One region of the Streptomyces sp. NPDC088747 genome, then DNA from elsewhere that is predicted to be linked to it. Evidence: riboswitches for the same ligand, from Rfam matches in the RefSeq annotation. Region 1 holds a riboswitch; each other region holds the start of a gene.

Region 1 (9,713 bases):
ACGCGCGCACCGGGTCCAGCAGGCTGAGCGTGGTGACCGCGGTGAACAGGCGGATGCGCGAGGTGAGGGCGGCGAGGTGGCTGAGGACGACGGGCGGCGAGGAGGAGATGAACGGCCGCTCGTGGCGCTCCCCCACGCCGAACCCGTCGAAGCCCAGCTCCTCCGCCAGCAGCGCGTTGTCGATCACTTCGCGAAATCGTGCGTGGGTCGGCTTGCGTACGCCGGTCACCGGGTCCGGCGCGTGCACGATCAGGGTGATCGCGAGGAACCTCACGAGGCGGCTCGCTCGGACGGCGCGTCGGCGTCGGGGTGGGCCAGGCCGAGGTGGTCGCGCAGGGTGGTGCCCTCGTACTCCGTACGGAAGACGCCGCGTTCCTGGAGCAGCGGGACGACGGTGTCGGCGAAGGAGTCGAGGCCGCCCGGGGTGATGTGCGGGACGAGGATGAAGCCGTCGCTCGCGTCCGACTGGACGAAGTCGTCGATGGTCCGGGCGACGGTGGCCGGGGAGCCGACGAACGCCTGCCGGTTGCCGGTCTCGATGACGAGGTCGCGGATCGACCACTTGTTGGCGGCCGCGAGCTCCCGCCATTCCCTGGCCGTGGCCAACGGGTCGCGGTACATGCGCACTTGGGCGCGGCCCCGGGCGATGGTGTGTTCGCCGAGGTCCGGGTCGATGTCGGGGAGCGGTCCTTCCGGGTCGTACGCGGACAGGTCGCGGTTCCAGACGAACTCGAGGTGCTTGATGGCGGTGGCGCCGCTGACCTGCAGTCGGCGCACCTCGCGGGAGATCTCCTCCGCCTCGGCGTCCGTGTCGCCGAGCACGAAGGTGGCGGCGGGCAGGATCAGCAACTGGTCGTGGGTGCGGCCGTGGCGGGCCAGTCGGCCCTTGACGTCCGTGTAGAACGCCTGCCCCTCCTTGAGGGTGCTGTACCGGCTGAAGATCGCGTCCGCGCCGGCGGCGGCGAACTCGCGTCCCTCGTCGGAGTCCCCGGCCTGGAAGACGACCGGGCGGCCCTGCGGGCTGCGCGGCACGTTGAACTGCCCCTGGATGTCGAAGTGCTGCCCCTTGTGCACGAAGGCCCCGGCCTGGGCGTCGCGCAGGAAGGTGCCGCTCCCCCGGTCGGCGATGATCTCGTCGCCGTGCCAGGAGTCGAACAGTTCGTTGGCGGTGGCCAGGAACTCCCTGGCCCTGGAGTACCGCTCCTCCTGCGGGAGGAAGCCGCCCCGGCGGAAGTTCTCGCCGGTGAAGGCGTCCCAGGACGTGACGACGTTCCAGGCGGCGCGCCCGCCGGAGAGGTGGTCGAGGCTCGCGAACTGGCGTGCCACCTCGTAGGGCTCGTTGAACGTGGAGTTGATCGTGCCGGTCAGGCCGAGGTGCTCGGTCACGGCGGCGAGCGCGGTGAGGACGGTGAAGGTGTCGGGCCGTCCGACCACGTCCAAGTCGTAGATCTTGCCGCCCTGTTCGCGCAGTCGGAGGCCTTCGGCGAGGAAGAGGAAGTCGAACTTGGCGCGTTCGGCGGTCCGCGCGAAGTGCGCGAAGGAGCTGAACTCGATGTGGCTGCCGGCTTCGGGGTCGCTCCACACGGTGGTGTTGTTGACGCCCGGGAAGTGTGCCGCGAGGTGGATCTGCTTGAGCGGCTTGTCGGTCGACCTGCTCATGAGTGGGGTCCCTCCGGCTCAGACGTGGGCGGCGTAGCGGTTGGCGGGGCGGGCCAGTCCGAGCAGCCCGCGCAGGGTGTCGGCCTCGTACGAGCGCCGGAAAGCGTCCCGCCGCTGGAGTTCGGGGACCAGGCCCCTGGTGATCGCCGGCAGGTCGTGGCCGGCGACGGCGGGGCGCAGCCGGAAGCCGGTCAGCCCGGCCTCGCGCAACTCCTGGAGCAGGTCCGCCAGTTGGACGGGTGTTCCGGTGAAGACCCGTGCGTCGCTGGTGTACGGGTAGCCCGCGAGGGCGTCGAGGCGCTCCCGGCGGGCCGTCGCGGCGGCGGGGTCGTCGTCGAGGAACACCACCAGGTCCCCGAAGAGGTGCAACGGCTCCTCGGCGCGTCCGGCGGCCGCCTGTTCCGTGCATACGGCGGCGACGACGGCGCGTGCCTGCTCGGCGTCGTGCGGAGTGACGTATCCGAGGTCGGCGCTGCGGCCGAGGAGCCGGAACGGCGCGCCCGTCCCGGACTCGTGGGCGAGTGCGGTGACCAGGGGCTGCCCCTGCGGCGGACGGGGGGTGATCGAGGGGCCCTTGACGCTGAAGTGCCTGCCCTCGAAGTCGATGTAGTGGAGTTTGTCGCGGTCGACGAAGCGGCCGGTGGCGACGTCGCGGATCTCCGCGTCGTCCTCCCAGCTGTCCCACAGCCGGCGCACCGCCTCGACGTAGTCGGCGGTCTCCTCGAAGAGGTCGACGAGCAACTCCCGTAGCGCCGGGGTCTCCAGGTCCTCGATGCGGAGCTTCGGGAACGAACGGCGTCCGAAGTGCGCGGCCTCATTCTGCCGCGCCGAGGCCTGGACGCGCAGGCCTGCCCGGCCGGTGCTCACGTAGTCGAGCGTGGCGATGGCCTTGGAGGTGTGGAAGGGCTCCGTGTGGGTGGTGACAACGGTCGGCACCAGGCCGATGTGGCTGGTCAACGGCGCGACGCGGGCGGCGATGAGGACGGCGTCGAGCCGGCCGCGCACCTGGTCGGTGCGTGCGTCCGGTTCGCTGAGGCGGGCGGACTGGGGGCCGAGTCCGTCCTCGATGGTCACGAAGTCGAGCAGACCGCGCTCGGCCTCGGTGATGAGGTCCGTCCAGTACCCGGCGGTGAACAGCTCGTCGGGGCGGGCCACCGGCTCGCGCCAGGCAGCGGGGTGCCAGCCGGCGCCGTCGAGGGCGACGGCCAGGTGGAGCGGGGCGGAGGAAGGGGAGGAGGACGAGGGCAACGAAGGTGACGAGGACACGAGAAGGGTGCCTTCCTGATCGACCGTACGAGATCGCCGGGCCTCGGTGCGGAGGGTGCGGCGGCTGGGTGACGGGTCAGGGACGACAGAGCGCGCCGGCCACGCGCTGGAGGTCGATGTGCGGCCGGGTGTGGAGATGCACGCGCCGACGCGGGGCGAGGACCATGACATGGAGGCGGAGTGCGTCCCACACGTCGGTCACCTCCACCCTTTCGGCTCGGCGGGCCAGGGGCCGCGCCGGCGTCGCGCTTGCGGAACCACGGGACGGGTGCCGCCTGGTCGTCACCTGGAGCACCCCGCCGCGGAGGAGGGTTGCCGGTCAGCAAGCCAGGGCTTGACGCTGACGCTCATAACCTGCTGTGGACGTTACGGGAGGCCACAGCGGTGCGCAATGCCCGGGGATCATGCCCGTTCTCACACTCGCCGCACACTTCGCCGCGTGCCCTCGACAACGACAACCACTGGGCCGCGCGATCTGTTCCGCGTCGCATATCAGGGCGCTGACACGCCTGTTCCACCTCTCAAGTGGCGGTTGCGACAGACCTGATGACCATCTGGTGAGACTGCGGCGAAGGCCTTCTTGACGGCCTCACGGAGCGCGCCGACACTGTCGGGGACGGTCACGATTGTCAGCGCCCTTCGGGCAGGTTCTCCCTGTCCGTGAGGTCATCGGCCCCGGCTCGCTGGCAGGCAACCCTTCCACCGCGACGGGGTGCCCCGGGTGACGACCGGGTTCCGCCGGTGCGGCGGGACAAGCGTGGTCTCGCGTCTCGCGAGCCCCGAGTGCGGAACCGGTGGGAATGACGAAGAGCGGTTTGACGAGGCGCCTGCACATCGATCTGTTGCGTGTCTCCAGCGCGTACTAGTCCGAGCGATCCGGACCGGTAAGCAGCGCAGTCACTCCGTTCCGCCGCGGTGCCCACAAGGTGGCCGTGGCCTCCTCGCCCCATGGAGAGTCATGTCCGAGACAATGTCGCACGCCTCAAACACCGGCACCTCCTGTACCCCGACCTCGTGCGTTCCCGGCTCGCTGGAGGCGATCCCCCACCCCCGGATCTCCGCCGCGCCGTCCGCCCGCCCGCACCGCTTCCGCAGCCGCATCGGAGTCGGCCTCGCCGGCGGCTTCTACCCGGCGCCGCACCGCTACGAGCTCTACCTGTCGGCGCGCTGTCCCCTCTCGCTGCGTGTCTCGATCACTCTGGGCCTGCTGGGCCTCAGGGACTCGGTCGCCACCACGCTGGTGGCGCTCCCCGCCGACACCCCCACCGCGTTCGCCGCACTGCGCGGGGCGTACGAGGCCACCTGGCACCACTACGACGGCCCGCTGACCGCGCCCGCCCTGTGCGACCGGTGGAGCGGACGCGTCGTCAGCAACCACACGCCGGACATCCTGCGCGACCTCGGCGACCTCCTCACCGACGGGGCCGGATCCCACAACTCCCCGCTCCGCCCGCCGGAACTGGCCGCGGACGTCGACGACCTGCGCGACCTACTGGACCGGGAGCTGACGCCGGGTACGCCATCAGCCGTGCGGTCGGCGGCACTTGACTTGCTGAATCGCCAACTGGCCGCCGGTCCGTACGCGTTGGGCAAGGACCTGACCGCGGCGGATGTGGACCTCTGGGTCGCCCTCGTCCAACTGGAGGCGACGGACGACCTGTCCGCGTACCCGCTCCTCCAGGACTACGTGCGACGCCTCGACGCGCACCCCGCCTTCCACCGGAGTCTGTGAAGCCGCCCTGTCGTCACGTGCGGGATTCCAGGGCGGCCCGGGTGTCGTTGCCGTAGACGCCCGTCTCGTCGCCCCGGATCCCGTACCAGAGCTGGAAACGGGCCACCGCGGCGGTGAGCGTGGGGTCGTAGGTGCCGCTGGTGCCGCCGCTCCGGTACACGTCCGGGATGCCGAGGAGCCGTTCCTGGAGCTCCGTCACCTCGGGGCCGCTGTCACCCTCCCGGAGAGTGCCGGGGCCGTCCGGGTCGGCCGCGCGGGAGGGGTCCTGGGCGACAGGCGCCGTCGCGGACGGGGCGGCGGCCGACGACGGACCGCCGCCGTCCCCACCGTCGCCCGGGAGCAGCATGGCCAGGCCGAATCCGGTCAGCGCTGCCGCCGCCACCGCGACGGCGACCGCGGCCCGGCGCTGCCCTGGGGAGAGGCCCGTGGAGAGTGAGCGCGGCCTGCTCGGTTCACGTCTCGGCTCCGCGGGCTTCGGCCGTGCCGCGGCCTTCGGCCGCTCGCCACCGGCCGTGTAGTCCTCGCCCGACAGGACCGGCGAGAACTCCTCCGTCTCGCTGTCCCACGTCGGCGACAGCTTGATCGACTCATAGCCTTCGCCGGAGTCGGCGTTCTGCTGATCCTCACGGAACTCCCTGAGCAGGTCCGCGAGTGCCTCGGTCCGGCGGCGGCGCTGGACATAGGTGGGTTCGAGCGCCGGGCGGCGCGTAGGCTGCCCGCCTTCGGGCGGTGTCGACACACTGCTCTCCTTCCGTGCGCGCGGTCTCCCGCCATCCCTGTGGAGAGATACGGAGCCATCGGCACGGGAGTTCAGCCGTGGCCCCTCTCTCCGCCCGGCGCTCGGCAGCGGGCACGCGGGGGCCGCGCGCAAGCACATCCCTACACAGTCACGGAGAGTGACTGACATGGAGTGGCGCGGATACCTCGATAGCCGAGCGAAAGCCGTGTTCCGCCCTCATCTGCTCCACCGTGCGTCTCACTAAAGCCCGCGCGACAGTCGTACAACGTGAAGAATGGCTGCGAGGGGGTAGGACCACCTTCGGAGAGCGGAGAGGGTCGCGGTGGCTTCGAGCAAGGAACGGGATGTGGCGGCCCGGCAGCGCTTCGACATGGCTGACGCCGTGCCCCTGCTGCTCGATGCCCGCAGGGCGGTGACCAGCTGGACCGCGGACGCCGAACGGCTGCTCGGTTACACCTCCGGGGAAGTGCTCGGACGGCCCGCCGCCGACCTGCTGATTCCCGAGGACGCGGCGCGGGTCCCGGAGCTGGCCGAGCGGTGCCGCGGCGACGGCGGCTGGGCCGGGCTTCTCTCCGCACTGCACCGCGACGGGCACCCGCTGAGGCTGATGGTGCGGGTCGTTCCCCTGCGGGCGGGCGGCGGCCCGGCGCGCTGGGTGGTGCTCCTGGCCGAGCTGGCGGACGGCCGGGGCTGGGACATGAGCCGGTCGGTGCTGGAGCGGATCACCTCGCGTTCGCCGGTGGGCATAGCGATTCTGGACACGGACCTGCGGTACGTGTGGTCCAACACCGCGCTGGAGCAGTTCGGCGGCGGCCCGCCAACCCGGCGCCTGGGGCGCAGGCTCGCCGATGTGCAGCCGGGTCTCGACGCCGAGCTGATCGAGGCGCAGATGCACCGGGTGCTGGAGACCGGCGAACCGGTGGCCGGGTACGAGCACGTGGGCCGGCTGCGCTCCGCGCCGCACCGCGAGACGTCCCACTCCATGTCGTTCGTCCGTCTGGAGGACGACCAGGGTCACCCGATCGGCGTGTACTACACGGTCGTCGACATCGGCGAGAGCTACCGCGCCCGCCGCCGGCTCGCCCTCCTCGACCGGGCGGGCGAACACATCGGCCGCAGCCTGGACGTCATGCAGACGGCGCAGGAACTGGCCGATGTCGCCGTGCCGGGGCTGGCCGACTTCGTGACGGTGGACCTGCTGGAGTCGGTGCTCAAGGGAGGCGAACCCGCACCCGGTCCGCGCAGTGACGCGGAGACGGTGCGGCTGCGGCGCGCCGGGCAGCGGTCGGTGCAGGGCGGCATCCCGGAAACCGCTGTCGGGATCGGCGATGTCGTGGCCTACGGGGCGGGCTCTCCCCCGATCAGGTGTCTGACCGACGGCGAGTCCTGGCTCGATGAGCGGCTGGACCCGCTCGCCAGGGAGTGGACCACCGGGGCTCCAGGGGGCCGGGCCGTCTCCTTCCTCGACCTCGGGCTGCACAGCGTGATGGTCGTGCCCATCCAGGCCCGCGGCGTGACCCTGGGCATCACCACGTTCTTCCGGCGCAGCCGCCAGGACCCCTTCGACGGGGACGACCTGGGCCTGGCCGAGGAGTTCGTGGGCCGGGCCGCCCTGTGCGTGGACAACGCCCGCCGCTACACCCGCGAGCGCGACGCGGCACTGATCCTCCAGCGCAACCTCCTCCCCCACCGCTTCCCCGACCAGGAAGCGGTGGAGGTCGCCGCCTGCTACCGGCCCGCGGACGAGCTGACCGGTCTCGCCGGCGACTGGTACGACGTGATCCCGCTGTCCGGGGCGCGGGTGGCCCTGGTGGTGGGCGAGGTGGCCGGTCACGGCATCGACGGCGCCGCGGCCATGGGACGGCTGCGGTCGGCCGTGCAGACCCTCGCCGATCTGGACCTGCCGCCGGAGGAGGTGCTGGCCCACCTCGATGACGTGGTCAGCCGTTCCGCCCGGGAGGAGGGCACCGGCGCCGACGACCGCACGAGCGGCATGCAGGCGGTCGGCGCCAGCTGTCTGTACGTCGTGTACGACCCGGTGAATGGGCACTGCGCCATGGCGAGCGCGGGCCATCCCGCACCCGCGATCGTCGCCCCCGACGGCACCGTCACGTTCGCGGACCTCCCGGCCGGTCCCCCTCTTGGCGTGGGCGGCCTGCCCTTCGAGTCCGTCGGCCTCGATCTCGCGGAAGGCAGTGTGCTCGCGCTGCACACCGACGGCCTCATCGCCACACCCCGTACCGGACGGGACCCGGAGGCGGGCCGGGAACGACTGCGCCTCGCGCTGGAGGCACACGGGCAGGAACTGGACGGACTGTGCCGACGGATCGTGGACGACCTCGTGCCGACACGTCCGTACGACGACGTGGCGCTGCTGATGGCCCGCACCCGTCGGCTCGGGGCCGGGCAGGTCGCGACCTGGGACCTGCCCATCGACCCGGCCGTCGTCGCCGAGGCCCGCAAGTCGAGCTCTCAGCAGCTGCACACCTGGGGTCTCGACGAACTGGCCTTCACCACCGAGCTGGTCGTGAGCGAACTCGTCACCAACGCTATCCGGCACGCCTCCGGCCCGATCCGGCTCCGCCTCATCAGCGACCAGGCGCTGATCTGCGAGGTCTTCGACGGCGGCGCGACGGCCCCGCACCTGCGACACCCCAAGACGACGGACGAGGGGGGCCGCGGACTGTTCCTGATCTCCCAGTTCACCCAGCGCTGGGGCACCCGCTACACCGCCGAGGGAAAGATCATCTGGGCGGAGCAGTCCCTCACGGAACCGACGGTCTGACATACGCGGACGGGGGCCGTTCCACCGAACGGCCCCCGGACACGGCTGCCGGTTCAGCAGTCGCGGAACTCGGGCGACTGATTGAGAATCTGCGAGCGCAGCGAGGTGAACCGGGCGTGCGTCTCGCCGCCCTGGGCCGCTGGGCGGAAGACGGCGACGCGGTGGCAGTTCATGAACGCGAGGGTGACGCCGAAGTGCCTCTCCAGGCTTCCACGGATCGCGTCGCTGGCCAGCGCCCGCAGCAACTGCCCGCGTTCCCTCTCCGAGGGCGGCGGCGTGTGGTTGTCGGCGAACTCCCGCTGCCCGTCGCCCAGTTCGCCGACAAGTCCGGCGATGAGGTCATAGGCGTACGGCAGTGACGTACGGACGGTTTCCACGAAGTCCCCTTCGCTGACCTGACCGCGTTCGGCTTCGGCGAGCAGCTTCGGGGAGACGTCGAGTGACATGAGAGAGCAGTCCTGTCGCTAGCTGTTTTTCGATGGTGTGCGGTGTCGCGAGGGGGGCGTACGGGGCCGCTCCACGGCCCGTGTGCCGCCGCGTCGCGGGCCGTGGCCCGGCGGATTTCGCCCGTTCGGACGCGGTGTTACGCGAGGGCGTCCGGGCCGTGCCGGAAGCCGGGGTCGATCTGTGCGGAGAGGTCACCGCCGGTCGCCCGGTCGGCCCAGGCGGCGGCGTTGCGGAGGTGGAAGGCGACGGCCTGTTCCTGGAACACCGCCCAGTCCTTCGTACGGGCGTCCAGCGCGGTTCGCAGCTGGTTCAGGGCGTGCCGGTTGTGCGGTTCCAAGTCGCCCTGTTCCCGGCCCTGTTCGCGGGCCCGCACCCAGGAGGAGTGCTGGAAGTACGTCAGCAGGTCGTCGCCGACGTGCTCCTTGAGGAACAGCACGTCGTCCTCGCCGGTGACCTTGTTCCCGATCACGGCGATCGGGATGTCGAACTCCTCGGCGTGGTCACGGTATTGGCGGTACACCGAGACACCCTTGCGGGTCGGCTCGGCGACCAGGAAGGTCAGGTCGAACCGGGTGAAGAGGCCGGAGGCGAAGGCGTCCGCGCCCGCGGTCATGTCGACGACGACGTACTCACCGGGGCCGTCGACGAGATGGTTGAGGTAGAGCTCGACGGCTCCGAGTTTGGAGTGGTAGCAGGCCACCCCGAGATCGCTCTCGTCGAACTCGCCCGTGGCCATCAGCGGTACGCCGTCCACCTCCTGGATGTGGTGGGAGTGCACGGCGTCCGAACCGAGGAGCTTCAGCAGGCGCGATCCCCGTCCCGGCGGGGTGGTCTTGATCATGGCCTCACCGGACGTGATCCGCGGGTTGTCGCCGCGCAGGAAGTCCTTGATCTCGCCCAGCCGTGTGCTGAGGGGCGCCACGGTGAGGGACTGGCCGTCAGCCAGGCCGAGGGCCTGGGCGAGGTGCTGGTTGATGTCGCCGTCGACGGCGACGAGGGGCGCACCGGCGTGCGCGAGGTGGCGGGCGAAGAGCGCCGACAGCGTGGTCTTCCCGCTGCCACCCTTCCCGACGAAGGCAGCACGC
Region 2 (9,713 bases), on a different contig from region 1:
TGGTGGCTGGTGTACTTCTCGGCCCCGATCCTGCTGATCGGCCTGTGGGGCTGGGTCTTCGAGTACTACCACGGTGAGAACCGCACCCAGTAGCACGCGCTGAACGCCCGGGAGCCCGGACACTCCGTCAGGAGAGTCCGGGCTCCCTCGTTTGCCACACCGCTTGTCCCTCGCTCGGCTCACTCGGCGCGCCGTGGCCGACGCCGGTTCATAGCGTGAGCCCATGAGCCACTCACCGCGATTCCGTACGGTAGCCAGCTGCACCACGCTGCTGGTCGTCCTTGGCGCGGGCATCACCGCCTGCGGCTCCGACGGCCACCCGCTCTCGGCCGCGCCGTACGACGCGGCGGGCCAGATCGCCTTCAACGGCCCCAAGGACGAGAGCCGCAAGGCCGACCCCGACATGCCCCTGGAGTTCACCGTCGACGGTGACGAGGGGCGCATCACCGACGTGACGGCCACCGACGCGTCCGGCCGCTACGTCGCGGGCGAACTCTCCGCCGACGGAGGCCGCTGGCACAGCACCTCACCGCTGGCCGCGGGAGCCCGCTACACCGTGCGCGTCAGCACCGAGAACGAGGACGGCGCCCCCGGCCGCAAGGTCCTCGCCTTCGACACCGGTACGCCCACGACGAAGAAGCGGCTGAACGTGACCTTCGGGCCCAAGGCCGGCAAGTACGGCGTCGGCCAGCCCGTCACGGCCGAACTCAGCGCCCCCGTCAAGGACAGGGCGGCCCGCGCGGTCGTCGAACGCGCCCTCAAGGTCGACTCGAAGCCCGCCGTCGAGGGCGCCTGGCACTGGGTGGACGACAAGACGCTGCACTACCGCCCCAAGGAGTACTGGCCCACGCAGGCCACCGTCCGGGCCCACAGCAACATGGGCGGCATCAAGATCGCGGAACGCCTGTGGGGCGGCGACGCGAAGCCCCTGGACATCACCATCGGCGACCGGCTCGTCGCCGTCACGGACGCCTCCGCGCACACCATGACGGTCTTCCGCAACGACGAGGCGATCAAGGAGATCCCGGTCACCACGGGCAAGCCCGGCTTCGACACCCGCAACGGCGTCAAGGTGGTGCTCGGCAAGGAGTACTTCGTACGGATGCGCGGTACCAGCGTCGGCATCGCCGAGGGCTCCGCGGACTCCTACGACCTGCCCGTGTACTACGCGACGCGGGTCACCTGGAGCGGCGAGTACGTGCACGCCGCGCCCTGGTCGACCGGCTCGCAGGGGTCCGCCAACGTCAGCCACGGCTGCACCGGGATGAGCACGGACAACGCCGCCTGGTTCTTCGAGAACGTCCGCGAGGGCGACATCGTGAAGGTCGTCAACTCGCAGGGCGAGGACATGGACCCCTTCGGCAACGGCTTCGGGGACTGGAACGTCGACTGGAAGAAGTGGCGCACCGGCAGCGCCCTGGTCGACGGAGCCCCCGACGGGCCGAGCCAGGCGGAACGGGCCCGCCTGCGTCCCGAGTCGGCGTGAGAGCCGCGTCCCGTCCGGGGCGCGGGGCTGTGACGTACGCGGACCGGCCGGGCGGGCGCCGCGGGCCGCGTACGGCCCGCGGTCGCCGGACGGCGCGCGTGGCGGGGCCGTCAGGTGCCCGCGAGGGCCTTCCGGCGCAGCAGAGCGGCCAGCTCGGCGGCGAACTCGACCGGATCGACCGGCAAGGTCACCGCGGCGTCCGCACGGCTCCAGGTGGCCAGCCAGGCGTCCTGAGGGCGTCCGATCAGCACCAGGACGGGCGGGCAGTCGAAGATCTCGTCCTTGATCTGACGGCAGACACCCATGCCGCCCATCGGCACGGCCTCGCCGTCCAGCACGCAGATGTCGATCCCGCCCTTGTCCAGCTCCGTCAGGACGGCGGCGGGCGTCGCGCACTCGACGAACTCGACCAGGGGGACGTCGACTGCCGGCCTGCGGCCTGTCGCGAGCCGCACCTGCTCCCGGGTGTTGGAGTCGTCGCTGTAGACCAGCACCGTGGCGGTCGGCTGCATTCTTCCTCCGAGACGTCGGTGTCATCGAGACGGGACGGACAGTGTCCGCTGCGCGGATGCTACTCCTCCGGACACCTCGTCAACACCGGTTCGGACAGCCCTTCGATGGGCCATTTGGGCTGGACACACCCCATCAACACTCCGAACGGCACCCCCCGGGGTGAGGGCGGGATAAGCGACCGACATAATGTCGGTCGTGGCGACAGCAACGACAGTAGAAACCGGGCACGCGCACCCGTCGGTCAATCGGCCGAACCTCACCAGCGTCGGAACCATCATCTGGCTGAGTTCCGAGCTGATGTTCTTCGCGGCCCTCTTCGCGATGTACTTCACCCTGCGATCGGTGACCGGGCCGGATCACTGGAAGGAAATGGCCGAGTCGCTGAACATTCCGTTCTCAGCGACGAACACCACGATCCTGGTGCTCTCCTCACTCACCTGCCAGCTCGGCGTGTTCGCCGCCGAGCGCGGTGACGTGAAGAAGCTCCGGATGTGGTTCATCGTCACCTTCATCATGGGTGCGATCTTCATCGGCGGTCAGATCTTCGAGTACACCGAGCTGGTCAAGAAGGACGGGCTCTCGCTCTCCTCCGACCCGTACGGCTCGGTGTTCTACCTGACCACCGGCTTCCACGGCCTGCACGTGACGGGAGGTCTGATCGCCTTCCTGTTCGTCCTCGGCCGCACCTACGCGGCCAGGAAGTTCACCCATGAGCAGGCAACCGCAGCCATCGTCGTGTCCTACTACTGGCACTTCGTCGATGTCGTCTGGATCGGCCTTTTTGCCACGATCTACCTGATCAAGTAATCGGGCCCACCGCCCGAAACATCCAGAAGCACCGACGCAGAAGATCCTGACACCGGGGTAATCCGTGAAAAAGCTCTCCGCACGACGACGCCATCCGCTGGCGGCGGTCGTCGTCCTACTCCTCGCGCTGGCGGCCACCGGGGGGCTGTACGCCGCGTTCGCACCCGCGAGCCAGGCGCAGGCCGACGAAACCGCCCAGTCCCTTGCCATCGACGAGGGCAAGAAGCTCTACGCCGTGGGCTGCGCAAGCTGCCACGGAACCGGCGGTCAGGGCAGCTCCGACGGTCCGAGCCTGGTGGGCGTGGGCGCAGCCGCCGTCGACTTCCAGGTCGGCACCGGTCGCATGCCGGCCCAGCAGCCGGGCGCGCAGATCCCGAAGAAGAAGAACATCTACTCCCAGGCAGAGATCGACCAGCTCGCGGCGTACATCGCCTCGCTGGGCGCCGGTCCCTCCGTGCCGACCGAGAACCAGGTCAGCCCCGAGGGCGCGGACATCGCCAAGGGTGGGGAACTCTTCCGTACCAACTGCGCGCAGTGCCACAACTTCACCGGCAAGGGCGGTGCGCTGTCCGAGGGCAAGTTCGCGCCGGACCTGGAAGGTGTTACTCCGAAGCACATCTACGAGGCCATGCAGACCGGCCCGCAGAACATGCCGTCCTTCCCCGACACGATCATGTCGGAGCAGAACAAGAAGGACGTCATCGCGTACCTCCACGCGGTCAACGGTGACGACACCGTGGAGCCGGGCGGGCTCAGCCTGGGCGGCCTCGGGCCGGTCAGTGAAGGCCTGTTCGCCTGGATCTTCGGACTCGGCGCCCTGATCGCTGTCGCCGTCTGGGTCGCCGCTCGGACCGCAAAGGCCAAGAAGTGATGAGTAGCCAAGACACTCCAGAAGAGAACCTGCCCGCAGAGCGGGCCACCGACGACCACGGACACGGTGCGGTGTCGGTCGCGAACGAGCAGGATCCGTTCGCCGACCCGGGGCTGCCGCCCCACGAGCACCGCGTCCAGGACATCGACGAGCGGGCCGCAAAGCGCTCCGAGCGTGTCGTCGCCTTCCTGTTCACGCTGTCGATGGCCGCGACCGTCGGATTCATCGCCTCGTACGTGGCGATCCCCGAGGACAAGGGCGTCTACATCTTCCCGATCGGACACGTCAGCGCGCTCAACTTCGCGCTGGGTGTGACGCTCGGCGTCGCGCTGTTCTCCATCGGAGCGGGCGCGGTCCACTGGGCCCGCACCCTGATGTCCGACGTGGAGATCGCCGACGAGCGTCACGCGATCGAGGCGCCGCCCGAGGTCAAGGCCAAGGTCATGGCCGACTTCAAGCAGGGTGCCAAGGAGTCCGCGCTCGGCCGCCGCAAGCTGATCCGCAACACGATGTTCGGCGCGCTGGCCCTGGTCCCGCTCTCCGGTGTCGTGCTGCTGCGCGACCTCGGTCCGCTGCCGGGCACGAGCCTTCGCCACACGATGTGGCGCAAGGGTCTGCAGCTCGTCAACATGAACACGAACGAGCCGCTGCGTCCCTCGGACGTCGTCGTCGGCTCGCTCACCTTCGCCAAGCCCGAGGGCCTGGAGGAGCACGACGAGGACTTCCAGGTCCAGATCGCCAAGGCGGCCCTGATGATCGTCCGGCTCCAGCCGGACAACATCAAGGACAAGCGCGAGCTCGAGTGGTCGCACGAGGGCATCGTGGCCTACTCGAAGATCTGCACCCACGTCGGTTGTCCGATCTCCCTGTACGAGCAGCAGACGCACCACGTCCTCTGCCCGTGCCACCAGTCCACCTTCGACCTCGCCGACGGTGCCCGAGTGATCTTCGGCCCGGCGGGTCACGCCCTGCCTCAGCTGCGCATCGGTGTGAACGCTGAGGGCTATCTCGAGGCGCTCGGCGACTTCGACGAGCCCGTCGGTCCTGCTTTCTGGGAGCGCGGATGAGTACTGCTGCGAACACTGCCGACCCGGTCGACGCGAACTCGCGGAAGAAGGCACCCGCGGGCGAGCGGGTCGCCGACTGGGCCGACGGCAGGCTGGGCATCTACGGCCTGGCCAAGACCAACATGCGCAAGATCTTCCCGGACCACTGGTCCTTCATGCTGGGCGAGATCTGCCTCTACAGCTTCATCATCATCATCCTCACGGGTGTGTATCTGACGCTGTTCTTCCACCCGTCGATGAACGAGGTGGAGTACCACGGCAGCTACATCCCGCTGCAGGGCCAGCTGATGTCCGAGGCGTTCAACTCGACCATGCACATCTCCTTCGATGTGCGCGGTGGTCTGCTGATCCGGCAGATCCACCACTGGGCGGCGCTGATCTTCCTCGCCGGCATGTTCGTGCACATGATGCGCGTGTTCTTCACGGGTGCGTTCCGCAAGCCCCGCGAGGTCAACTGGCTCTTCGGGTTCCTGCTGTTCGTCCTGGGCATGTTCACCGGGTTCACCGGCTACTCGCTCCCTGACGACCTGCTCTCCGGCACCGGTGTCCGCTTCATGGAGGGCGCGATCCTGTCCGTGCCGATCGTGGGCACGTACCTCTCGTTCTTCCTCTTCGGCGGCGAGTTCCCGGGCGGCGACTTCGTGGCCCGCTTCTACTCGATCCACGTCCTGCTGCTGCCGGGCATCATGCTCGGCCTGGTGGTCGCCCACCTGATCCTGGTCTTCTACCACAAGCACACGCAGTTCGCGGGCCCCGGAAAGACGAACAAGAACGTCGTCGGAATGCCGCTGCTCCCGGTCTACACCGCGAAGGCCGGCGGCTTCTTCTTCCTGGTCTTCGGTGTCATCACGATCATCGCGGGCATCGCCTCGATCAACCCGATCTGGACGATGGGCCCCTACCGGCCGGACCAGGTGTCTACGGGCGCCCAGCCCGACTGGTACATGGGCTTCTCCGAGGGCCTGATCCGCGTCATGCCGGGCTGGGAGATCAACCTTTGGGGGCACACGCTCGTCCTGGGTGTGTTCGTCCCGCTGATCATCTTCCCGCTGGTCCTGGTCGCGATCGCGGTCTACCCGTTCATCGAGTCCTGGGTCACCGGCGACAAGCGCGAGCACCACATCCTGGACCGCCCGCGCAACGTCCCGACCCGTACGGCCTTCGGTGTCGCGTGGATCACCTGGTACATGGTCCTGCTGATCGGTGGTGGGAACGACCTCTGGGCCACACACTTCCACCTGTCGATCAACACGATCACCTGGTTCGTACGGATCGCGTTCTTCGTCGCTCCGGTGCTCGCGTTCATCGCCACCAAGCGGATCTGCCTCGGCCTCCAGCGCCGGGACCGTGACAAGGTGCTGCACGGCCGCGAGTCGGGCATCATCAAGCGCCTGCCGCACGGTGAGTTCATCGAGATCCACGAGCCGCTCAGCCAGGAGTCGCTGCACACGCTCACCGCGCACGAGCAGTACAAGCCTGCCGAGATCGGTCCGCCGGTCGACGAGAACGGTGTCGAGCGCAAGGTGAAGGGTGCGCAGAAGCTGCGCGCCAAGCTCAGCAAGGGCTACTACGGGGAGGACAACCAGATCCCCAAGCCCACCGTCGAGGAGTACAAGGAGATCACGAGCGGCCACGGCCACCACTGATCACCCGCATGATCCTCGCTGATCGCCACGGCAGGAGCCCCGTCCATTGCATGGACGGGGCTCTTTGCCCTCTCCGGGGCTGGATAGGGTGGACTCCTTCCCACGTGCCGGGGCGAGCCCGCCCGCGCACCTCTCCGAGAACCCAGGAGCGACCATGAGCGCTGTGAACCCCGCCGGCGGCGACACCGCGGCGGACCGTTCCTGGCCCAGGTTGCTGAACGGCCTGCTCGACGGCCGTGACCTGAGCGCGGACGACACCGCCTGGGCGATGAACCTGATGATGCGCGGTGAGGCGACCGACGCCCAGATCGCCGGGTTCGCGGTGGCGCTGCGGGCCAAGGGGGAGACCGTCGAGGAGATCTCCGGGCTCGTACGGATGATGTACGAGCACGCCAACGTCATCGAGGTGCCGGGCCGGACCGTCGACATCGTCGGTACGGGCGGGGACGGGGCCAAGACCGTCAACATCTCCACCATGTCGGCGATCGTCATCGCCGGAACGGGCGCGAAGGTCGTCAAGCACGGCAACCGGGCGGCCTCCTCCGCCTCCGGGGCGTCCGACGTCCTGGAGAAGCTCGGGGTCAATCTGGAGCTGACGACGAAGCGGGTGGCGGAGGTGGCCGAGGAGGCCGGGATCACCTTCTGCTTCGCCGTGAAGTTCCACCCGGCGCTGCGTCATGTGGGCGCCGCGCGCGGGCAGTTGGGCATCCGGACCGTCTTCAACGCGCTCGGTCCGCTGACGAACCCGGCGAGGGTGCGGGCCCAGGCGGTCGGAGTCGCGGACCCGCGCATGGCGCCGATCGTCGCGGGCGTCTTCGCCGAGCGGGGCAACTCCTCGCTGGTCTTCCGCGGCGACGACGGGCTCGACGAGCTGACGATCACCTCCACCTCCCGGGTGTGGGTCGTACGGGACGGAAAGGTCACCGAGGAGTCCTTCGACCCCCGGGACGTCGGCATCGACCTCGTCCCGATCGAGGCACTGCGGGGCGCGGACTCCGTGTACAACGCCGACGTCGCGCGCCGGCTCCTGGACGGCGAGACCGGGCCCGTGCGGGACGCCGTACTGCTGAACTCGGCGGCGGCCCTGGTGGCCCTCACGCCGGGCGAGGGGCCGCTCGCCGGGCAGATCCGTGCCGGGATGGCGAAGGCGGCGGAGGCCATCGACTCGGGGGCGGCCAAGCGGACGCTGGAGCGGTGGGTGGCGGCCACCAACGCGTAGCGCCTCCTGGATGCGGCGGCGGCCTGCGCGCAGGCATTTCGAAGGGCCGGGCCGATGAGGTCCGGTCCCTCGCCGTCTCCCTGTTCCGGGATCCGGACACGGGTTGCGCGGTCGCGATCAGGTCGCGTAGGTTTTTCGGCAGGTCATGAGTGACAGTCATGAGGCCCCGGCCGACTGTCCGGCAACCCTCCGTCCGTGGCGGGGTGCCCCGGGTGAAGACCAGGCCGTAGGCAGCGAGGTCTGCGGCAAGCGCGGACCCCTCGCCCTCTTCTGAGTGGTGTACGGCCCAGGGGTCCTGGTGTTCGAGGGAGCCTTCTGTGAGCAAGCGAATGCGATAGGGCGTAGAGCCCCTATTCCGCGTACCCGTTTTCGCCCTTTCCCGCGTTGAGCCCCGCCCCTGTCGCGGACCGGTCTCGCGCGGTCCCCCCGCGTCTCACAGGAGCTCGCCATGTCTGTCTCCACCGCTGCCGCCGACCAGGCCGTTTGTTCCCCTCTGCCCGTTCTGGGCGGGGATGTCACCGTCCCGCTGGTCACCGGTGGCGAGGTCACCTACGCGGCCCTCGACTACGCCGCCAGCGCCCCGGCCCTCCAGCGCGTCTGGGACGACGTGGCCGCGTACGCCCCGTACTACGGGAGCGTGCACCGTGGCGCCGGGTACCTGTCCCAGCTCTCCACCGACCTCTTCGAGAACTCCCGTGAGACCGTCGCCGGGTTCCTGGACTGCCGGGACGACGACCAGGTCGTGTTCACCCGGTCGACCACCGACTCGCTCAACCTGCTGGCCGCCGCCCTGCCGGCGGACTGCCAGGTCTTCGTCTTCGAGACCGAGCACCACGCCTCGCTGCTGCCCTGGCGGGACGCGCGGGTGACCTACCTCGACGCCCCCCGTACGCCGGACGAGGCCGTCGCGACCCTGGAGCGCGCCCTCACCGAGCGCGACCCCCGCGGGCCGGCCCTCGTCTGCGTGACCGGTGCCTCGAACGTCACCGGTGAGCTGTGGCCGGTGCGTGAGCTGGCCGCCGCGGCCCACGCGCACGGCGCGCGCATCGTTCTCGACGCCGCGCAGCTCGTCCCGCACCAGCCGGTGTCGGTGCGCGACCTCGACGTCGACTGGGTGGCCTTCTCCGGGCACAAGCTGTACGCACCCTTCGGCTCCGGCGTCCTCGCGGGCCGCTCCGACTGGCTGCGCGCGGCCGAGCCGTACCTGGCCGGCGGGGGAGCGAGCCGCAAGGTCAGCCGGCGGGTGGACGGCGGCGTGGACGTGGAGTGGCACGACACCGCCGCCCGGCACGAGGCCGGCTCGCCGAACGTGATCGGCGTCTACTCCATCGCGTCGGCCTGCAAGGCCCTCACCGACGAGGGCTTCGACAGGCTCGTGGCCCGTGAGCGGCACCTGATCGACACGGTCCGCGCGGGCCTCGCCGAGGTCCCGCAGGTCCGGGTCCTCTCCCTCTTCGGTGACGACGCCCCGCGGGTCGGCGTCATCTCCTTCGTCGTCGAGGGCTGGAACAGCTCGCACTTCGCGGCCGCGCTCTCCGCCGAGTACGGCATCGGGGTGCGCGACGGCCTGTTCTGCGCCCACCCGCTGGTGCGCACCCTCCTCGGCAGCGACCCGGAGACCCAGGGGGAGTGCGGCGCCCCCGAGGCGGCGCCCGGCGAGAAGTCCCTCAACGCCATCCGGGTCAGCTTCGGCGCGGGCACCCCGGACGAGCACGTCGAGCGGTTCGTGCGGGCGGTCGGGGAGCTGGTCCGGGACGGCGCGAAGTGGAACTACCGTACGGAGGGCGGGCGTTGCGTCCCCGCCGTGTGACCGCCGGGCCGTGACGGGGGAGACGGCCCGGCCCGCACCGGGAGGCGGCCGTCAGCCGTCCAGGCCGATGGCGAACGCCGCCTCCAGGTCGTGCTGGGAGTACGTGCGGAAGGCCACGTGGGTGTCCGTGCCCTCGACGCCCGGGATCTTGCTGATGCTGCCGGGGATGACGTCCGCCAGATCGTCGTGCGCCTTCACCCGGACCATCGCGATCAGGTCGTACGTGCCGGTGACGGAGAAGACCTCGCTGACGCTTTCGAGGGCGGCGATCGACTCCGCGATCTCGGGGATCCG
Region 3 (9,713 bases), on a different contig from region 1:
GGGATGATCGAGACGCCCGCGCCGTCCGGCGTCGCCGTCTCCAGGCCCTGCTCGAAGCGGACGTCGTCGTCGTTCACGTACACGTTGACGAAGCGGCGCAGCTTGCCCTGGTCGTCCAGGACGCGCGCGGCGATGCCGGTGTGGTTCTGCTCCAGGTCGGCGATCACCTCGCCGAGGGTGCCGCCCTCGGCGGGCACCTCGGCCTTGCCGCCGGTGTAGGTGCGCAGGATGGTGGGGATGCGGACGTTGACGCTCACGATTGACCTCCGGTCAGGTTTACGGGCCCATGGGCGCGGTGCTGATACGGCATTCCAGCGGAACGCCCCCGCTCAGGACGCGAGGCCGGCCTCGCGGAAGGAGTCCAGGTTCGGGCGGATGGTCGCGGTGAGCCCGGTGTCCGAGGCCACCGCGTCCAGGGTCTTGAGACCGTCGCCGGTGTTGAGGACGACGGTGGTGAGGGTCGGGTCGAGCAGACCGTTCTCGATCAGCTTCTTCGTCACACCCACCGTGACGCCACCCGCCGTCTCGGCGAAGATCCCCTCGGTCCGCGCGAGGAGCTTGATCGCCTCGACGATCTGCTCGTCGTCCACGTCCTCCACAGCACCGCCCGTGCGCCGCGCGATGTCGAGCACGTAGGGCCCGTCGGCCGGGTTGCCGATGGCGAGCGACTTGGCGATGGTGTCGGGCTTCTGGGGCCGTACGACGTCGTGGCCGGCCTTGTAGGCCACGGACACCGGCGAGCAGCCCTCGGCCTGGGCACCGAAGATCTTGTACGGCCTGTCCTCGACGAGGCCGAGCTCGATCAGCTCCTTCAGACCCTTGTCGATCTTCGTGAGCTGGGAGCCGGAGGCGATCGGGACCACCAGCTGGTCGGGCAGCCGCCAGCCGAGCTGCTCGCAGATCTCGTACGCGAGGGTCTTGGAGCCCTCCGCGTAGTACGGCCGCAGGTTGACGTTGACGAAGCCCCAGCCCTCGCCGGCCGGGTCGCCGATCAGCTCGGAGCAGAAACGGTTCACGTCGTCGTAGTTGCCCTCGATGCCGACGAGCTCCCCGCCGTACACCGCGGCCATGACGATCTTGCCCTGCTCCAGGTCGTGCGGGATGAACACACAGGAGCGGAAGCCGGCGCGGGCAGCCGCTGCGCCCACGGCGCCGGCGAGGTTGCCGGTGGAGGAGCAGGAGAGGGTGGTGAAGCCGAAGGCGCGGGCGGCCTCGATGGCCTGGGCTACGACGCGGTCCTTGAAGGAGTGCGTCGGGTTGCCCGAGTCGTCCTTGACGAAGAGCCTGCCCGGGTTGACGCCCAGCTCGCGCGCCAGGTTGTCGGCCTTGACGAGCTTGGTCCAGCCGGGGTTGATGTTCGGCTTCTCCGCGACGTCCGCCGGTACCGGCAGGAGCGGCGCGTAACGCCAGATGTTTGCCGGGCCCGCTTCGATGCGCTTGCGGAGGTCCTCGGTCTCGTAGGAGGAGAAGTCGTACGCGATCTCCAGCGGTCCGAAACACTCCTCGCAGGCGAAGACCGGACCGAGGGGCACTCGGTGGCCGCACTCGCGGCAGGAAAGCGCGGCGGCGGGGCCCAGATCGACGGAGTTCGCGGAATCCGGGGAGGTCACGGTGTTCGTGGTGTTCGCGGTGGTGCTTGCGACAGTCTGCGCAGCCATGGAGGCGAGGCCCTTTCTCCTCATCTTCCTCACGACGCACTTCGCCGTGAGACGGATTTGGCACCTTCCCGAGCCGGGAGCCTCACCACGTCGACGTGACAAGAACCAGCTGGAGGGTTGCCGGGGCTTCAACGGGCCGTATCCCTCTGCCCCTCTGGATGAGCGGTATTCAGTTGTACGCTCAACGACCCCCGACATGCGATGGTCATCAGCGTTGTTCAAGACTGTAACCGAAGGCCTGGATGGTGGAGAGAGCCGTCCGAACCGCGAGATGCCGGAGACACCCCCTGCCGGCGCGGCGACGGGCACAAGCATCCCAATGAACGCAAGGGAGAGCCGCACGTGCTGGAAGACGTCGAGCGCTGGCTGAGCACGCGCTCCTGGTCCGTGAGTGACCGCCCGCTCAAGAAACTCATCGCCGCGAAACGCTCCACCCATTCCACGGTGAGCGTGGTCCTCCCCGCCCTCAACGAGGAGAAGACGGTCGGGGAGATCGTCTCCGTCATCCGCCGCGACCTGATGACCCGGAACGTCCCCCTCGTCGACGAGATCGTCGTCATCGACTCGGGCTCGACGGACCGCACCTCCGAGGTCGCCGCCGCGGCCGGCGCCCGGGTCGTCCACAGGGACGACATACTCCCCCGCATCCCGGCCGTGCCCGGCAAGGGCGAGGTCCTGTGGCGGTCACTCCTCGTGACCAGCGGCGACATCGTCTGTTTCATCGACGCGGACCTCAAGGAGTTCTCCTCGGACTTCGTCACCGGGATCGTGGGGCCGCTCCTCACCGATCCGGGCGTGGATCTGGTCAAGGCGATGTACGACCGCCCGCTGAACCTGCCGGGCGAGCCCTCCTCCGGCAGGACGGCGGCCGGCCAGGGCGGCCGTGTCACCGAACTGATGGCCCGCCCCCTGCTGAACATGCACTGGCCGCAGCTGGCCGGATTCGTCCAGCCGCTCGGCGGCGAGTACGCGGCCCGCCGCTCGCTCCTCGAACAGCTGCCGTTCCCCGTCGGATACGGCGTGGAACTGGGCATGCTCGTCGACGCCCTGCACCTGGTGGGCCTGGACGCGCTCGCCCAGGTCGACGTCGGCGTCCGCAAGCACCGGCACCAGGACGGCCAGGCGCTGGGCCGGATGTCCGCCGCGATCTACCGCACCGCGCAGCTCCGGCTCGCCCGCGGCCACCTCATCCGTCCGGCCCTCACCCAGTTCGAACGGGGCGAGTCGGGCTTCGAGCCGCGCACCTATTCCGTCGATACGGAGGAACGGCCTCCGATGGCGGAGATCTCGGAGTACCAGGCGCGCAGAGCGGCGTGATCCCGGGGGCCGAATACGTCCTCGCGGTACCCCGTCCGTACGTTTGAGCGTTTCCGGGCCGGGCTAGGTTGAGGCGTATGGCTTCCACGGCTTCCACCGCATCTCCGCAGGGTTCCCATCGGATCCTCGTCGCGTCCAACCGCGGCCCCGTCTCCTACGACGTCCACGAGGACGGCTCGCTGCACCCCAGGCGGGGTGGCGGCGGGCTGGTCTCGGGGCTGTCGGCGATCGGCCCGGACGCGGGCGCCCTGTGGGTGTGCTCCGCGCTGGGCGAAGGGGACCGTGAGGCGGTGCGGCGCGGGGTCGGCGAGGACGGCGTACGGATGCTGGACATCGACGCCGACACGCACGCGGACGCCTACAACGGCATCGCGAACTCGGTGCTGTGGTTCGTCCACCACATGCTCTACCAGACGCCGCTGGAGCCGGTCTTCGACGTGGAGTTCCGGCGCCAGTGGGCGTCGTACGAGGCCTACAACCGTGCCTTCGCCGAGGCCCTGGCCGACGAGGCGGCGCAGGGTGCCGTGGTCGTCGTGCAGGACTACCACCTGACGCTGGTCCCCGGCATGCTCCGGGAGCTCCGTCCCGACCTGCGGATCGGCCACTTCTCGCACACCCCGTGGGCGCCGGTCGACTACTTCCGCCTCCTCCCCGACGACATCGCCGAGCAGGTGCTGCGCGGCATGCTCGGCGCCGACCGCCTCGGCTTCCTCACCCACCGCTGGGCGTCCGCGTTCACCGCGTGCGCCGAGGAGGTCGTCGGCGGCCTCGGGGACACCCGCGTCGGCGTGCACGGGCTCGGCGCGGACGGCGACTTCCTGCGCGAGCGTTCGCACGAGGCGGACGTCGCCGAACGGATGGTCACACTGCGTGAGCAGATCGGCGAGGGCCGGAAGGCGATCGTGCGGGTCGACCGCACCGAGCTGTCGAAGAACATCGTGCGCGGCCTGCGGGCCTACCGGCAGCTCCTGGAGGACCAGCCGTCCTGGCGCGAGCGCGTCGTGCACGTCGCCTTCGCCTACCCCTCGCGGCAGGACCTCGCCGTGTACCGCGACTACACCGCCGAGGTGCAGCGGGTCGCCGACGACATCAACTCCGCCTACGGCACGCCCGGCTGGACCCCGGTCGTCCTGCACGTCAAGGACGACTTCGCCCGCTCCCTCGCCGCCTACCGGCTCGCCGACGTCGCCCTCGTCAACCCCATCAGGGACGGCATGAACCTCGTCGCCAAGGAGGTGCCCGTCGTCTCCGACGAGGGATGCGCGCTGGTGCTGTCCCGGGAGGCGGGGGCGTACGAGGAGCTGGGCGACGACGCGATCGTGGTGAACCCGTACGACGTGGTCGGCACCGCGCGGGCACTGCACGAGGCACTGTCCATGGGCACCGGCGAGCGGGCCGAACGCACGAAACGCCTGGCCGCCGCGGCGACGGCACTGCCCCCGGCCCAGTGGTTCCTCGAACAGCTCCGGGAGCTGGAGAACAAGGTCTAGGAGTGGCCCAGGAGTGGCCTAGGAGAGCTCCGCCGCCAGGGCCCTCAGCAGCTGTACGACCCCCGCGGGGCCGTCCACGACCAGGTCGGCCCGCTCCGCCAGTTCCGCCACCTCGGAGCTGCCGCTGCACACCAGCAGGCCCGGAACACCCACGGAGCGGAGTACCTCGACGGCCGCGAAGGCGGGGAGGTCGCCGAGGTCGTCGCCCGCGTACAGGACGGCCTCGGCGCCCGTCTCGCGGACGTGGTCGAGCAGGGCGACGCCCTTGTCCATCCCCGGCGGGCGGAGCTCCAGGACCATGCGGCCCGGCTCGACGATCAGACCGTGCCGGGCCGCCAGCTCCGTCAGCGGCCCCCGCAGCGCCTCGAACGCCGCCTGCGGGTCCGCCGCCCTGCGCGTGTGTACGGCGACCGCCCGGCCCTTCTCCTCGGTCCAGGTTCCCGGCCCCGCGCCGACCGCGGCGAGGATCCCGGGCAGTTCGGCGCGGGCCGCGGCGACCCCGGGGTACGGGGCGGGAGCGCTGACCTCACCGCTGCGCGCGTCCCACCGCTCGGCGCCGTAGTGCCCCAGTACGACCAGGTGCTCCAGGCCCGGCACGTCCGCGAAGCCGCCGTGCTCGACCGCCACGGTGGCCGGGCGGCCGGTGATGACCGCCACCGAGGCGATCCTCGGGGCGAGGGCCGCCAGGGCCGGGACCGCGTCCGGGTGGGCGCGGGCCTGCTCCGGGTCCGCGACGATCGGGGCGAGGGTTCCGTCGAAGTCCAGGCCGATCACCGTCCGGCCCGGGTGGGCGAGGACGGCGTCGAGCCCGGCGCGGCCGGCGGGAGTGACGGGGGTCGGCAGCTTCGCCGCGTGGTCAGCCATGGTGCGACCCTATCCGCGCCCACCGGCAGAACGTTTTCTCGCCCCCTCCGCCCCTTCCCGTCCCGTCCCTGGGGGCTGCGCCCCCAGACCCCCCTGTCGCGCTTCGCGCTCGTCCTCAAACGCCGGACGGGCTGAAGAATTTCAGCCCCTCCGGCGTTTGAGGAGCGGGGGTTCGGGGGCGGAGCCCCCGAGTACGGGACGGGTAGGGGCGGAGGGGGCGAAAAACACCTCAGCGCTCGCCCCGGCGGGCGTCGCGTACACGCCGCAGCCGGTTCACCGTCACCGGATCATGGGCGAGAGCCCGAGGATCATCGAGCAGCGCGTTCAGGAGCTGGTAGTAACGCACGGGCGCCAGCCCGAGCCGCTCCCGTATCGCCCGCTCCTTCGCCCCGGGCCCGGAGAACCCCCGCCCCTCAAGGGCGAGAATCCCCCGCTCCCGCGGACCGAGCCCCTCGACAGGTTCCATGGCCATGGACAGCACGGTAGCCCCCGCCACCGACAGCCCTACGCCGCGTTGTCCGCCGCCCCGGCCTTCGCCTGAAGCGACCCCAGCACCCCGGCGGGACTGCCGTTCACCCCCACGGCCTTGCCGATCTGCTCCTTGATGTCGGCGCTGACACCGGCCCAGGAGGTCTTGTCGACGGGGTACAGCTCGGCGGTGGGGAGTTCGCCGAGGAAGGGGGCGAGATCCTGGTCGTCGCTGTCGGCGGCCATCGCCTCGGACGCGGACGTGGTGACCGGCAGCAGGTCGTACTCACGGGAGAAGGCGAGGACGTTCTCGTCGCTGTAGACGAAGTCGAGGAAGTCACCGACCTGCTCGGCGTGGCCGTTCTGCTTGAACGCCATCATCCAGTCGGCGACACCGAGCGTGGACTTGCTCTGTCCGTCGGCCCCGGGCATCGGCACCATGCCGTACTTCACGCCCTTGGCGGCGGCCGTCTTCATCAGCGTGGGGTGCCCGCTGAGCATCCCGACCTCGCCGCGGGTGAACGCGGCGAACGCGTCCGCCCGGTTGAGCTTCGCGGGCGCGGTCGGCCCGGTGAGCCCCTTGCCGACCAGCTCGTTCTTGAGCCAGGTGAACGTGTCGACGTTCGCCTCGGAGTCGATGGCGTACGTGCCGACGTTGTCGGTGTAGCCACCGCCGCCGCTCAGCATCCACTGCATCGTCTCGGCCTGCGCCTCCTCGGGCCCCAGCGGCAGCGCGTACGGGAACTTCACGCCGGCGTCCTTGAGCACCTCGGCGTCGGCGGCGAGCTGGTCCCAGGTCTTCGGCGGGGTGAGACCGGACTCGGCGAAGAGGGTCTTGTTGTAGAAGAGCAGCCGGGTGGAGGAGGCGAACGGCAGGCCGTACTGCGCCCGCTGCTGCTCCCCCGCGTCGGTGAGCTGGAGGGCGAAGTTGGCCTGCACGGGTATGGAGAGCAGTTCGTCGGCGGTGTAGAGCTGCCCCTTGGCCGCGTAGTCGGCGTACGCGCCGATCTGCGCCATGTCGGGCGCCTTCCCGGCCGCGACCATCTCCTTGACCTCACGGTCGACGTCGGTCCAGGAGTAGACGCTGACCTCGACCCTGACCGCCGGGTGGGCGGCCTCGTACTCGTCGACCAGCTTGTCCCAGTACTTCTGGGAGCTGTTGGCGTCGGAGTCCCCGTAGTCGGCGGCCACCAGCCGCAGCGTCACGTCCTCGGACTCCTCGGAGCTTCCGCAGCCGCCGAGGGTCGCTGTCATGCCCAGTGCGGACATCATCGCGATCATTCCTGTCGTACGCCGCCGCACCGCTTCGCCTCAACCCTCTGTTGACTCAATGTTCGATATCCCGGCATAAGGTCTACACCACGTAAGTGGACTAGACCTCTTCCGGGTTCACGGGCCACACTGTCCTCGTGAGACATGTCATCGCCCTTGATGTGGGCGGCACCGGGATGAAGGCCGCCCTCGTCGGCGCCGACGGCGGGCTTCTCCATCAGGCACGCCGGGCGACCGGACGGGAGCGCGGGCCGGACGCCGTCGTCGAGGGCATCCTCGGCTTCGCGGCCGAGCTGCGCGCGTACGGCGAACGGCACCTCGGCGAGCGAGCCGCAGCCGCCGGGGTCGCCGTCCCCGGCATCGTCGACGCCGACCTCGGCATCGCCGTGTACGCGGCCAACCTCGGCTGGCGCGACGTTCCCCTGCGCGACCTGCTCGGCGCCCGCCTCGGCGGCGTACCGGTGGCGCTCGGGCACGACGTGCGCACCGGCGGCCTCGCGGAGGGCCGGATCGGCGCGGGGCGGGGAGCGGACCGCTTCTTCTTCGTGCCGCTGGGCACCGGCATCGCGGGCGCCATCGGCATCGGCGGCCGGGTGGAGGCGGGCGCGCACGGCTTCGCGGGCGAGATCGGCCACATCGTCGTACGGCCGGGCGGGGTTCCGTGTCCCTGCGGCCAGCACGGCTGTCTGGAGCGGTACGCGTCCGCCGCGGCCGTCAGCCAGGCCTGGGCGGCGGCCTCCGGCGACCCGGCCGCGGAGGCGGCCGACTGCGCGAAGGCCGTCGAGTCCGGCGACGAGCGGGCCCTGCGGGTCTGGCAGGACGCCGTCGACGCGCTCGCCGACGGGCTCGTCACCGCCCTCACCCTGCTGGACCCGCGCACGCTGATCATCGGTGGCGGTCTGGCCGAGGCCGGGGAAACCTTGTTCACACCACTGCGGGCCGCGGTCGAGCGGCGCGTGACCTTCCAGAAACTGCCCTCCATCGTCCCCGCCGCCCTCGGGGACACCGCCGGATGCCTCGGCGCCGGCCTGCTGGCCTGGGACCTCCTGGCCAGGACCGGCACCGGCACCCGCACCGACACCGCCCGACCGGCCGGATCCGCTGACCGCGGCGATCCCGCCGACTCCGCCGACTCCACCGACTCCACCCGCTCCACCGACCCCACCGACTCCCCGGAGGTATCCGCCTGATGGCCACTAGCAAGGTTTTCGCCGGTGCACAGGTGGTACTTCCCACCGGAATCGTGAACGGCGGCCGGGTGATCGTCGACGGCTCGCGGATCGCCGGGAGCGCTCCCGCGGACGCCGAGACGGTCGACCTGTCAGGTCACTGGTTGGTCCCCGGCTTCGTCGACATCCACAACCACGGCGGTGGCGGCGCGTCCTTCACCTCGGGAACCGTCGAGGACGTCCTCAAGGGCATCCACACCCACCGTCTGCACGGCACGACCACGACCGTCGCCTCCACCGTCACCGGCGACATGGACGGCCTCGCCCAGCGCGCCGGGCTGCTCTCCGAACTGGCCGAGCAGGGCGACCTCGCGGGCGTCCACTTCGAGGGCCCGTTCATCTCGCCGTGCCGCAAGGGCGCCCACTCCGAGGAGCTGCTGCGCGACCCGGACCCGGCGGAGGTCCGCAAGCTGATCGACGCGGCGCGCGGACAGGCCCGGATGGTCACCCTCGCCACCGAACTGCCGGGCGGCATCGACTCCGTACGCCTGCTGGCCGAGCACGGGGTGATCGCGGCGATCGGCCACACGGACGCGACGTACGAGCAGACGGTGGAGGCCATCGACGCGGGCGCGACCGTGGCGACGCACCTGTTCAACGCGATGCCCGCGCTCGGTCACCGCACTCCGGGCCCCATCGCGGCTCTCCTGGAGGACGACCGGGTCACGGTCGAGCTGATCAACGACGGCACCCATCTGCACCCCGCCTCCCTGGAGCTGGCGTTCCATCACGCGGGCGCGGCCCGGGTCGCGTTCATCACCGACGCCATGGACGCGGCCGGCTTCGGCGACGGCCGCTACATGCTCGGCCCGCTGGAGGTCGAGGTCGCCGACGGCGTCGCGCGGCTGGTGGAGGGCGGCTCGATCGCGGGCTCCACCCTCACCCTGGACCGCGCTTTCAAGCGTGCGGTGACCGTCGACAGGCTGCCGGTCGAGGACGTCGTGGCGGCCCTCTCCGCCAACCCCGCCCGCCTGCTCGGCCTCTACGACACGGTGGGCTCCCTGGAGCCGGGCAAACGGGCCGACCTCGTGGTCCTCGACTCCACCTTCGACCTCAAGGGCGTGATGCGCGGGGGCGAGTGGGTGGTGGATCCCCTGCTGGGCTGATCCCCTGCTGGGCTGGTCCGCGACCGGGCTGGTCCGCGACGGAGCTGTTCCGCGACCTGGTTGGTCCGCGACCTGGCTCTTCCGCGCCCGGGTCGGCCCCCGATCGTCGACGTCCGACCCGTCGGGTGCCGCCGCGACGTCCGCTGCCTCGGCGCCCGCACGGTGGTGGCCTCGCTGGGCGCGGAGGGTCTCCTCGCGGTGAACGCGGAGGGCCACTGGCGGGCCGCTTCGCCCTGCCGCGTGCGCGGCAATCCGACGGGCGCGGGTGACTCGGCGGTCGCGGGCCTGCTGTCGGGCCTGGTGGACGGG

Evidence for each region. A riboswitch is a leader RNA that binds a small molecule or an ion and turns the genes downstream of it on or off. The one in region 1 is predicted to bind S-adenosylmethionine.
Region 2: linked by a shared signal. The riboswitch ahead of ACIP79_RS14135 (aminotransferase class V-fold PLP-dependent enzyme) and the one ahead of ACIP79_RS26785 (putative leader peptide) in region 1 are both predicted to bind S-adenosylmethionine.
Region 3: linked by a shared signal. The riboswitch ahead of thrC (threonine synthase) and the one ahead of ACIP79_RS26785 (putative leader peptide) in region 1 are both predicted to bind S-adenosylmethionine.

The regions. Positions count from the first base shown of each region.
Region 1 is NZ_JBIVKZ010000012.1:163,964-173,676, forward strand. It holds gene ACIP79_RS26770 (LLM class flavin-dependent oxidoreductase) at 1-274, opposite strand, end outside; gene ACIP79_RS26775 (NtaA/DmoA family FMN-dependent monooxygenase) at 271-1,659, opposite strand; gene ACIP79_RS26780 (LLM class flavin-dependent oxidoreductase) at 1,678-2,925, opposite strand; gene ACIP79_RS26785 (putative leader peptide) at 3,002-3,091, opposite strand; SAM riboswitch class IV at 3,166-3,280, opposite strand; SAM riboswitch class IV at 3,544-3,689, shown strand; gene ACIP79_RS26790 (putative leader peptide) at 3,726-3,791, shown strand; gene ACIP79_RS26795 (glutathione S-transferase family protein) at 3,884-4,657, shown strand; gene ACIP79_RS26800 (peptidoglycan-binding protein) at 4,671-5,396, opposite strand; gene ACIP79_RS26805 (SpoIIE family protein phosphatase) at 5,767-8,181, shown strand; gene ACIP79_RS26810 (SCO5389 family protein) at 8,235-8,627, opposite strand; gene ACIP79_RS26815 (ATP-binding protein) at 8,765-9,713, opposite strand, start outside.
Region 2 is NZ_JBIVKZ010000005.1:170,198-179,910, reverse strand. It holds gene ACIP79_RS14175 (cytochrome c oxidase subunit 4) at 1-93, shown strand, start outside; gene ACIP79_RS14170 (Ig-like domain-containing protein) at 224-1,486, shown strand; gene ACIP79_RS14165 (hypothetical protein) at 1,597-1,998, opposite strand; gene ACIP79_RS14160 (heme-copper oxidase subunit III) at 2,186-2,806, shown strand; gene ACIP79_RS14155 (c-type cytochrome) at 2,871-3,677, shown strand; gene ACIP79_RS14150 (Rieske 2Fe-2S domain-containing protein) at 3,677-4,744, shown strand; gene ACIP79_RS14145 (cytochrome bc complex cytochrome b subunit) at 4,741-6,390, shown strand; gene trpD (anthranilate phosphoribosyltransferase) at 6,545-7,609, shown strand; SAM riboswitch class IV at 7,751-7,867, shown strand; gene ACIP79_RS14135 (aminotransferase class V-fold PLP-dependent enzyme) at 8,058-9,419, shown strand; gene ACIP79_RS14130 (Lrp/AsnC family transcriptional regulator) at 9,471-9,713, opposite strand, start outside.
Region 3 is NZ_JBIVKZ010000018.1:63,446-73,158, forward strand. It holds gene ACIP79_RS33475 (MoaD/ThiS family protein) at 1-257, opposite strand, end outside; gene thrC (threonine synthase) at 330-1,658, opposite strand; SAM riboswitch class I at 1,676-1,823, opposite strand; gene ACIP79_RS33485 (glucosyl-3-phosphoglycerate synthase) at 2,001-2,975, shown strand; gene ACIP79_RS33490 (trehalose-6-phosphate synthase) at 3,053-4,465, shown strand; gene otsB (trehalose-phosphatase) at 4,484-5,329, opposite strand; gene ACIP79_RS33500 (DUF3263 domain-containing protein) at 5,559-5,801, opposite strand; gene ACIP79_RS33505 (extracellular solute-binding protein) at 5,834-7,078, opposite strand; gene ACIP79_RS33510 (ROK family protein) at 7,207-8,259, shown strand; gene nagA (N-acetylglucosamine-6-phosphate deacetylase) at 8,259-9,404, shown strand; partial or broken gene ACIP79_RS33520 (PfkB family carbohydrate kinase) at 9,522-9,713, shown strand, end outside.